2 regions of the Sphingobacterium sp. xlx-130 genome follow, and region 2 is predicted to be linked to the other one. Evidence: riboswitches for the same ligand, from Rfam matches in the RefSeq annotation. Region 2 holds a riboswitch; the other holds the start of a gene.
What was found. Region 2 has a riboswitch for thiamine pyrophosphate ahead of G7B18_RS14425 (TonB-dependent receptor). Riboswitches for the same ligand answer to the same signal wherever they lie in the genome.
Positions count from the first base shown of each region.

Region 1 (4,452 bases), on a different contig from region 2:
TATTTCCGCCTGTCAACAAAAGGCGAGCGAGACCCAAAAAACGAGGACAAACGATTCGGTTGGCGTCGGTATAATCGTCCAAAGTGATAGTATTGCAACATCTATAGTGCCCCACAAGATTCCGATCTCCTCAGACTCGATTATCGAAGGGCATGTATTAATGCCTGTTCGTTATCGTGTATGGGGAGATCCCGTATCAAAGATTATCAACAAGAACTGGCTTGAATTACACTTAAAAGACGGTTCTTATGCAGTAACTTCTGCGCTTTACCACATCGAAAATGAAGATGAGGAACCCTGTTCAGGCCTTCCGACGGAGACGATTGTACCCAAAGAAGATGTTTTAGTATTCTTCAATATACCTACCATACAAAAAGGTACTGTAGACAGTATCGCTTTTACAAAGTCGATCATTGAACCAGGAGAGCCATTCCAATTTACGTATCAAGATCAAAAGTATCAGCTACAGGCTTCAGGTATCCGATTCTATAAAGATGAAGAACGGAATAACCCAAATACCAACTATACCCTAAAATTGTATCGCGAGGGCAAACTCATTCGTACGTTAATCAACCAAACATCTTATAACGATACGGCCACCGAATTAAAATTTATTGGAGACCTGGACAGGGATAAACAATTAGACTTTATCTTTTCCAGCCCGAGGGATTATGAAGAGATGCGTCTACTCATCATATTATCTGGTAGTCCACAAGCCTATGAAGGCATTATGCAGTTTGACTGCTAGTGACGGTTAAATGTTCAAAAGGCTATGCTGTGTCGCTGTAAATATATTTCTAAAAATCGTATTTAGCTCTGTGCCGTTTTGTGCCGCACTAATGCCCAACAATGGGAACAAACGTGTCGTTTCTTCCCGAATGTCTTTTACCATCTGTCTAGATGAACAAGCTATATCCTCTAAAAGTGTTGTTGTTATCGTTGATTGCTTAGATCCGCGCCATAATAGATCAGCGAGTAGACTTATTTTATTTCTATCTGATTCAAGCTGAAGCCTAAGGGTGTCTATGTTTCTAAAATACTCTTTTCCATGTTTTGATAGCCAACTCTCTACTTTAGATTTTTCGAAAAAGTACTTTTCGACCAAATCCAGATACCTTCTATACATTCCTAAGTAGTTGACAAGAAGTGTCAACTCTGCAAAAGGCATAAAAGGAATCCGATACAATGCTGTATCTACTGTACGATGCTCAGGTTTGATCTGAAATGCATAATTCGGCTCTATAGCAACATGGTCCAACGAGAAGCTATGGCTTGCGGTGCAAGCCAAACCGAACGAATCCCAATCATAATGTACAAGTACTTTGTCCCGCGGTACTAGGAATGAAAATACAACCTGTTCTCCCAAATCATCCAGTCTTGGCTCTTCACCATCAAAAACAAAGCTATTTAATGTAAAATGGCTTAAATGAGGCGCACCAGTTGCAAAGCGCCAAAACCCAGTAAGTGTAAAGTACTCGCCGTCCCACACAGCTCTTCCCGAAGCACGTCCCGAACCACCAAAACAAACCTTTGGATCTGCAAATATTTTTGTGGTCAGTCCTTTGTTCAAGTACCCCGCAAACATATTTGCTCCAGCACATAGCGTCACCGTCCAAGCCATACCACCATCCCAATAAGCTAGTTCTTCCAATAATGTCAAACCATCTTGTAAATTCAGTTCCAATCCACCCAGGGAAGTAGGCACCCATATATTAAACCAGTTATTTTCGTAGATCAAGCCGAGTTGACCGTCTACCAAAGTCTTCGCTTCTATAGATGCCAACTGATTATCTCTTATCACCTGTATAGCATTTTCACAGATCATCATTTTTTTAAATATTAAATTCGTAGCAGATTCTATTACACTTACGAGTAGCCCTTCGTTTACGAAAACTTCATGAGCTTTCGCCAATTAAAATAGCCGAAGATAGCGACAATAAATAAAAAAGTAGTAAGGGCTGCAAAAAGATAGAGCTCTTTATGTATTAACAACGGTATCGCAAACAGGTTACTAACGTTAAGTAGCAGCCAATTTTCTACCTTTCGTTTGGCCAAAAGCCACATCCCGGCCCAAGCAGTGGCAGATACCCAGGCGTCCCAAGCGGGAACATCGGAGTCTGTAATATGCTCAAGCACTAAAAACAATAAAATAAATCCAAGCACGCTAATTATCGCGACAATACTCCAATCTCTCTTTGTGCAATTAGTGATAGGTTGTTCTCGCGCATCCTTATTATTAGACCAATACCACCATCCATAGATGCTCATAACTAGGTAATACATATTTAAGGCAATCTCAGCATACAATTTAACTCCAAACAGTACATACATACCCGATATAATGCCCATGATTCCGAAGAAATAATTAGACACTTTATTATTTTTAGAAAGCAATACCTGCGCGACACCACAAAGTACCGAGAATCGTTCTAACCAAGAAGTTTGCTGAAATGCACTACTAATATTTTCGATAATATTTTCCATTAAACAATGTAATCAAGAACACTATTTATGGGTATGCTTTGATAGAAGAGCAAAATTAATCCCTACGCCAGCATTATCTGGATCAGGTTCCTCCTACTGAACGCAGGATTGGGTATAATCTCAGCTCGGTTCCGCATGAATACGGAACCTGCACCCCATAATTATTTTATTATCTAATCCAATTTCAATACACGATGTGTGTGCTTACGCATTTCTGCACACAATTCGGCATTGTTGTTAAGAGACTGTCCCCAAGAAGGTATCATCTCTCGAAGCTTCTTTCTGTATTCATCAGATTTTGCACGTTCCGGAAAGCAACGTTTTAATAGTTGAATCATGATTTCTACGGAAGTAGAAGCACCCGGCGAAGCACCAAGCAAGGCTGCAATAGAACCATCTGCACTAGAGACTACTTCAGTTCCGAATTCCAATATACCACCGTGTTTCGGGTCTTTCTTAATCACCTGTACACGTTGTCCAGCCTTCTCTATCCCCCAGTCTTCCATACGGGCTGTAGGCATAAATTGTTTCAAAGCATCCAATTTATCCTTTGGCTTTTTCATGACCTCCGTAATCAGATATTTTGTCAATGGAAGATTGTCTAATCCAGCCGACAACATTGGCTTAATATTAGATAGTTTTATAGAAGCCGGCAAATCAAAATACGAGCCCTGTTTTAGGAACTTTGTTGAAAATCCAGCATAAGGACCAAAAAGTAATGCCTGTTTACCATCAATATAACGCGTATCCAAATGCGGTACTGACATTGGAGGAGCCCCTACAGACGCTTTACCATATACTTTAGCATGATGCTGTTTTATTATCTCTTCGTTTTTGCAACGCAGCCATTGTCCTCCGACAGGAAAACCGCCGTATCCTTTTGCTTCTGGAATTCCAGATTTTTCTAAAAGCAACAAGGAATGTCCTCCGGCGCCAATAAATACAAATTTAGCTTTGATCTCCCGCTTCTCACCTGTTTTGAGATCTTTAACTTCAATCTCCCAACGACCATCATCTTCCCGTTCAATGTCTTTAACCTCTTGCTGCAAAGCAAGCCTAATGTTTTCCTTTTTATCCAAGTAAGCAATCAAATCCCGAGTTAGCGCACCAAAGTTTACATCTGTTCCGATATCCATCTTAGTGGCAGCCATAGGTTCATTGGCAGCACGTCCCTCCATCATCAATGGAATCCATTCTTTAAGCACAGATTTGTCTTCGGTGTACTCCATGCCTTTAAAGAGCGTTTCTTTTTCCATAGTCTCAAATCGAGTCTTTAAAAAACGAACATCGTTCTCTCCAAACACAGCACTCATATGAGGCACTTTACGGATAAAGTGGCTCGGATTTTTAACGATTCCTTTCTCTACCAAATATGCCCAGAACTGCTTGGACACCTCAAACTGCTCTGCTATCTTTATTGCTTTGTCTACTTTTACAGATCCATCTGCTTGCTCGGGCGTATAATTCAACTCACACAAGGCAGAGTGACCAGTACCAGCATTATTCCATGCATCCGAACTCTCTGCTGCAACAATATCCAAACGCTCGATGATTTCAATATCGATATCTGGATTTAACTCATTGATTAATGTTCCAAGAGTAGCACTCATGATACCACCACCGATCAGAACGACGTCAACTTCAGTATTTTGTTTTTTCTTGCCCATGACTTGTTTAAATTGTTGCAAAATTAACATTCGTATTCGTTTATCACGAATGAATTTGTCAAAATTCTCTCATTTCCATTACCTTTTATCAAATCAAAATTGAATAGTTTCAAAAATTAAAAATTATCGTCAACATTTAATAAACTTAGTACTATCTTAAAATTTACTTATTTTTGTGCCTCAACAGTAAAAAACGAAAAGTTTGTATATGAAATATCGGTGTAATATTTGGTTACGCATCTCGAATAATCATAATTTGCGGATATTCCTTTTGACAGAAAAAATAAACCGAGCTTCCAAG
Region 1 covers NZ_WFKN01000006.1:315,698-320,149, forward strand. Annotated here, with positions in the region: gene G7B18_RS12785 (hypothetical protein) at 1-748, shown strand, start outside; gene G7B18_RS12790 (acyl-CoA dehydrogenase) at 755-1,828, opposite strand; gene pnuC (nicotinamide riboside transporter PnuC) at 1,885-2,484, opposite strand; TPP riboswitch at 2,526-2,652, opposite strand; gene G7B18_RS12800 (malate:quinone oxidoreductase) at 2,658-4,181, opposite strand.
Region 1: another riboswitch for thiamine pyrophosphate. It lies ahead of pnuC (nicotinamide riboside transporter PnuC); the one in region 2 lies ahead of G7B18_RS14425 (TonB-dependent receptor).

Region 2 (4,452 bases):
ATAAAAACACTCCCTAGCAACAGGACCGACATAAACAAGGTCACAAAGAAACTGTTATTATAAACTTTGTCTTTGTCCGCAATCTCTTGCTTTTGCAGGTACCTAAAAAAAGTAGTCTCCATCCCAAATGCCAAAATAGCATTCAACATGGAGACCCAAGCGTAAAAACTAGTATATATACCATATGTGCCTGCATTCTGAAATTTCCGCAGGTAAATAGGCGTCATCAAAAAACTGATCATCCGTGATACAATGGTGGTCATACCATAAATCACCGTGTCGCTTAAGAACTTTTTAATAGAAGACACAACAGCTTATTTTCGTCTTTTCAATACAACAAAATCCGTAAAGCCCTGAAGCTCCAAACGCTCTTTATACACAACAGATTCTACCTCTGCCCTGTCCGGTCCCTCTTCACAATACTCAACCAACGAAGTTAAAGCAAAATCATCACCCTCTGCCTCGATATATACAGAACCATCTGCTTCATTCAGTACAAACCCCTTAACACCAAGCTGATCAGCGACCGCTTTTGCTGTAAGCCTAAAATATACGCCTTGAACTTTTCCTTTAACGGTAATATCCCAATGTTTCATATATAAATAATTATCTTAGATGAGCTCACAAGCTCGATCTGACTTTTAATGGTCATATGGAATATCCAAAGTATATTATGCACGAATTGTTGTAATTGCTGTGCATGCTGCTTCGCGGTCATTCGTGTTTTCGCGGCCTGCGCTACATGAATATTTCATCTGTAATATATAGTCATATACGGAACATCGGCGTATTCTCCTGCCTTACTCAGGTGAAGTATACGCCGACGCTTCTTAACTACAAAAGTAATAATTTTATTTAAGCAATACGTTCTATTTGAACTTTGTCCGTCATTTTGAAATGATTCATATTTTTAACAAGTAACAGACCGGGAGTCTTGCCCACTTCTAATGAGCCTAAACTCTCTTCCAAGGACAATGCCTTTGCTCCATTGATGGTCGCCCACTGTATCGTTTTGATAAAATCCAGGTCAGCAAAATGCTTGTGCAATGTTTTGAGCTCGTCCAATATATCTAGGGTATCATTAGACGCCAAACTATCCGTACCTATAGCAATCTCACATCCATTTTGTTCAAGAATACTTACTTTAGGAAGGGTGCCCTCAATATATAGATTAGCCTTTGGACAGAGACACATCACCACATCCCTTCCCATTCTGCGGATAAAGTCTAAATCTTTTAATGAAGTAAAAGTATTGTGTACGAGGATAATTTTATTGCCCGTCGGGAGATAAGACATGTAGGTCTGTACCGAATTTCTTGCCTGCGCTTTAAAATCATCTGCAGAAAAACCGATTTGCTTATAGAACTCTAAAAAATCCCCAGTTTTGTAACGGAAAAGCTTATTTTCCTCTTCACTCTCCTGATTGTGGATTGAAATGATATTGTCATCGGAAACTGACTTCTTAAAAGCTTTAAAAAGTGCCTTAGAACAAGAATAGGGAGAATGAAGTGTTATAGAAGCATGACTAGAATCAAAATGAAACTCAAGCTCCCGCGCTTCGTCAATCTTACGATTCACTTCTTCATCATTCAATCCCAATATTTCAACAAAAGTATGATAAGCAATCTTACTTGCTTCTTTCACGCTAGCGGAAATAGCCGAATTTACATGATCGCCCACCGCTTGTATACCGCTATCGTACATCGCTCGATCTGCAGCTATCATAGCCTCACGGACAACGTCATCGTCTGCACCCCGATTTGACATCACTTCGGTGATAAATTTAACCAAACCCTGCTCTTGAGAAATTTTGCCTATCAAATGAGACAACTCCAAATGACAATGTGCGTTAATAAAACCAGGAATCAAAACGCCCTTCAAGCGTTCTATTTCTACATTATTCGGCACCGAATCATTATCATATATTCCCAAAACCGTACCATTTTCGTCCATTGCAATCACCCCATTTTTGATAGGGCTGGACGTGACTGGCATCACATAATCAGCTGAATAATAATGAACCATTTATATACCAATAGTTAGTGTGTGTGTATTTTCTAAGGGGTAAAGAGCAACCCTGTTTAGAAAATGTAAATTTAACACAAAATATTGCTTTAAACCAATACTCTTGACAAATTAAGTAATTTATTTTACACAAAAAAAATGAACTTTTGTTTTGTAAAAAAAATATTCTATGTTTGCGCCATCGAAAAGGGGTGCCTCGTTCATCAGAACATAAAGTAAGGCTGAGATTATACCCGTCTCGAGTATTCTCGGGAGCACCTGATCTGGATAATGCCAGCGTAGGGAAAGGGCGGTTAAATGTATCGCTATTGTAACCCCTTGCAATAGTTTGGTTTAACTCAAATTATTTTACATTTATGATTAAGCATCTTATTGCTACTGGTTTGCTAGGATTACTTACCATTATCGTTGTGATAGCACAGGAAAATGTTAAGGTAACAGTGACAAACAGTCAAGCACAATTGTTACATGGCGCAACCGTGACTATGGACAACACCACCAAACAAACCGACAGATCCGGAATAGCTATATTCACGATAGGTCCGAAAAGCAATCGAACAATCAAAGTCCATTATTTGGGATACAAGTCTTTTACTGGCCCATTAACCACTGGGCAACGAAGCATCAATATCATGCTTCAAGCCGCTGTTATACAAGCTGATGAAGCCTTGGTCTATGCTACCCGTGCCAAGGAAAATTCGGCGACAACCTTCAAAAATCTAACAAAAGAAGACATTAAGAAGAAAAATCTAGGTCAGGACATTCCTTACCTACTCGATCAGACTCCTGGGGTAGTTATCGGATCTGATGCTGGCGCAGGGATTGGTTATACTAATATGACGATCCGAGGCTCTGACAACCAACGCATTAACGTGACTTTAAATGGTATCCCGCTAAATGATGCCGAAAGTATGGGCTCATTTTTTGTCAACTTACCTGACTTTGCCTCCAGTACAGAAAGCATACAGATACAACGGGGTATAGGTACTTCCACAAATGGCGCCGGTGCCTTCGGTGCCTCTTTAAACATCCAGACTGATGTACTAGAAGAAAAACCCTACGCCGAATTAAACAATTCCTTCGGCTCATACAATTCTTGGAAAAACACCATTAAAGGTGGAACTGGTCTGATGAGCAACAAGTTCGCTATAAACACCCGCTTATCACGGATCGTATCCGATGGATACGTTGATCGCGCATCGTCAAATCTAAGATCGCTCTATGTCGACGCGGGACTATACACCAACAAACATACCTTGAAGGCCACAGTCTTCACGGGTAAAGAGAAAACCTATCAGGCATGGTACGGAACCCCCGAACCCCTCCTGACTGGCGATAAAGATCTTCTTATCAAATATGCAAATGAAGCTTTTGGATTATATGATGGTCCAGAATACGACCGTCTGCTAAATGCAGATAGAAAGTACAACTACTACACATACGACAATCAAACCGACAACTACACGCAGACGCATAGCCATCTGCAGTACACCAACGTTATTAGTGAAAAGTTGAAATTCAACTCCGCTTTACACTACACCCGTGGTGCAGGCTATTACGAAGAGTATCGCACAAAAGATAAACTCGTAAAATATGGGATACCTGATGTTACCGTCGGACAGGAAATCATCAAGAAATCAGACCTTATCCGTCAGCGTTGGCTGGACAACCATTTTTATGGACTCATTTACTCCTTTGACTATAGAGCTTCCGATAAATGGAACTTCATTTTTGGTGGGGGGTACAATCAGTACAAAGGAGATCATTACGGCAAGGTCATTTGGGACGAATTCAATGCCAATCCTAACCCCGGCAGCAAATACTACCTGAATGATGCACAAAAGTACGATTTTAATATGTACGTTAAAGCCGACTATAAAATAGACAAATGGCTTTTCAATTTTGATGTACAGTACCGCAACGTAAATTATACCGTAAAAGGCGATGACGACAAAATCAAAGATCTGGATTTCAACGACAAATTAAACTTTGTAAACCCTAAAGTAGGCGCCACCTATTTCCTTAACGGCAACTCAAACATTTATGCATCTTACGCATATGCAAGCAAGGAACCTGTACGTAAAGATTATGTAGAAAATCCTAGAAACGAGTTCCCGAAGCCGGAACGCATGCAAGATATCGAGCTAGGCTATCGCTTCCGTAGCGAAGGGTTTAACATAGGGACAAATGTGTATGCAATGCTGTACAAAGATCAGCTGATCCCAACCGGAACATTGAATGATACAGGAGCTGAGTTACGTATGAACATCCCTGAAAGTCACCGTATCGGATTAGAGCTTGATGCTTCATGGAGGGTCAGTAGCACACTCACCTGGTCAGCAACAGCTGCGCTGAGCGACAATAAAATATACGACTTTGTCGAATATTATCAGGTTTATGATAACGACACCCACTGGAACTACCTAA
Region 2 covers NZ_WFKN01000008.1:105,009-109,460, reverse strand. Annotated here, with positions in the region: gene G7B18_RS14440 (polysaccharide biosynthesis C-terminal domain-containing protein) at 1-308, opposite strand, end outside; gene G7B18_RS14435 (acylphosphatase) at 315-596, opposite strand; gene G7B18_RS14430 (amidohydrolase family protein) at 856-2,025, opposite strand; TPP riboswitch at 2,203-2,327, shown strand; gene G7B18_RS14425 (TonB-dependent receptor) at 2,382-4,452, shown strand, end outside.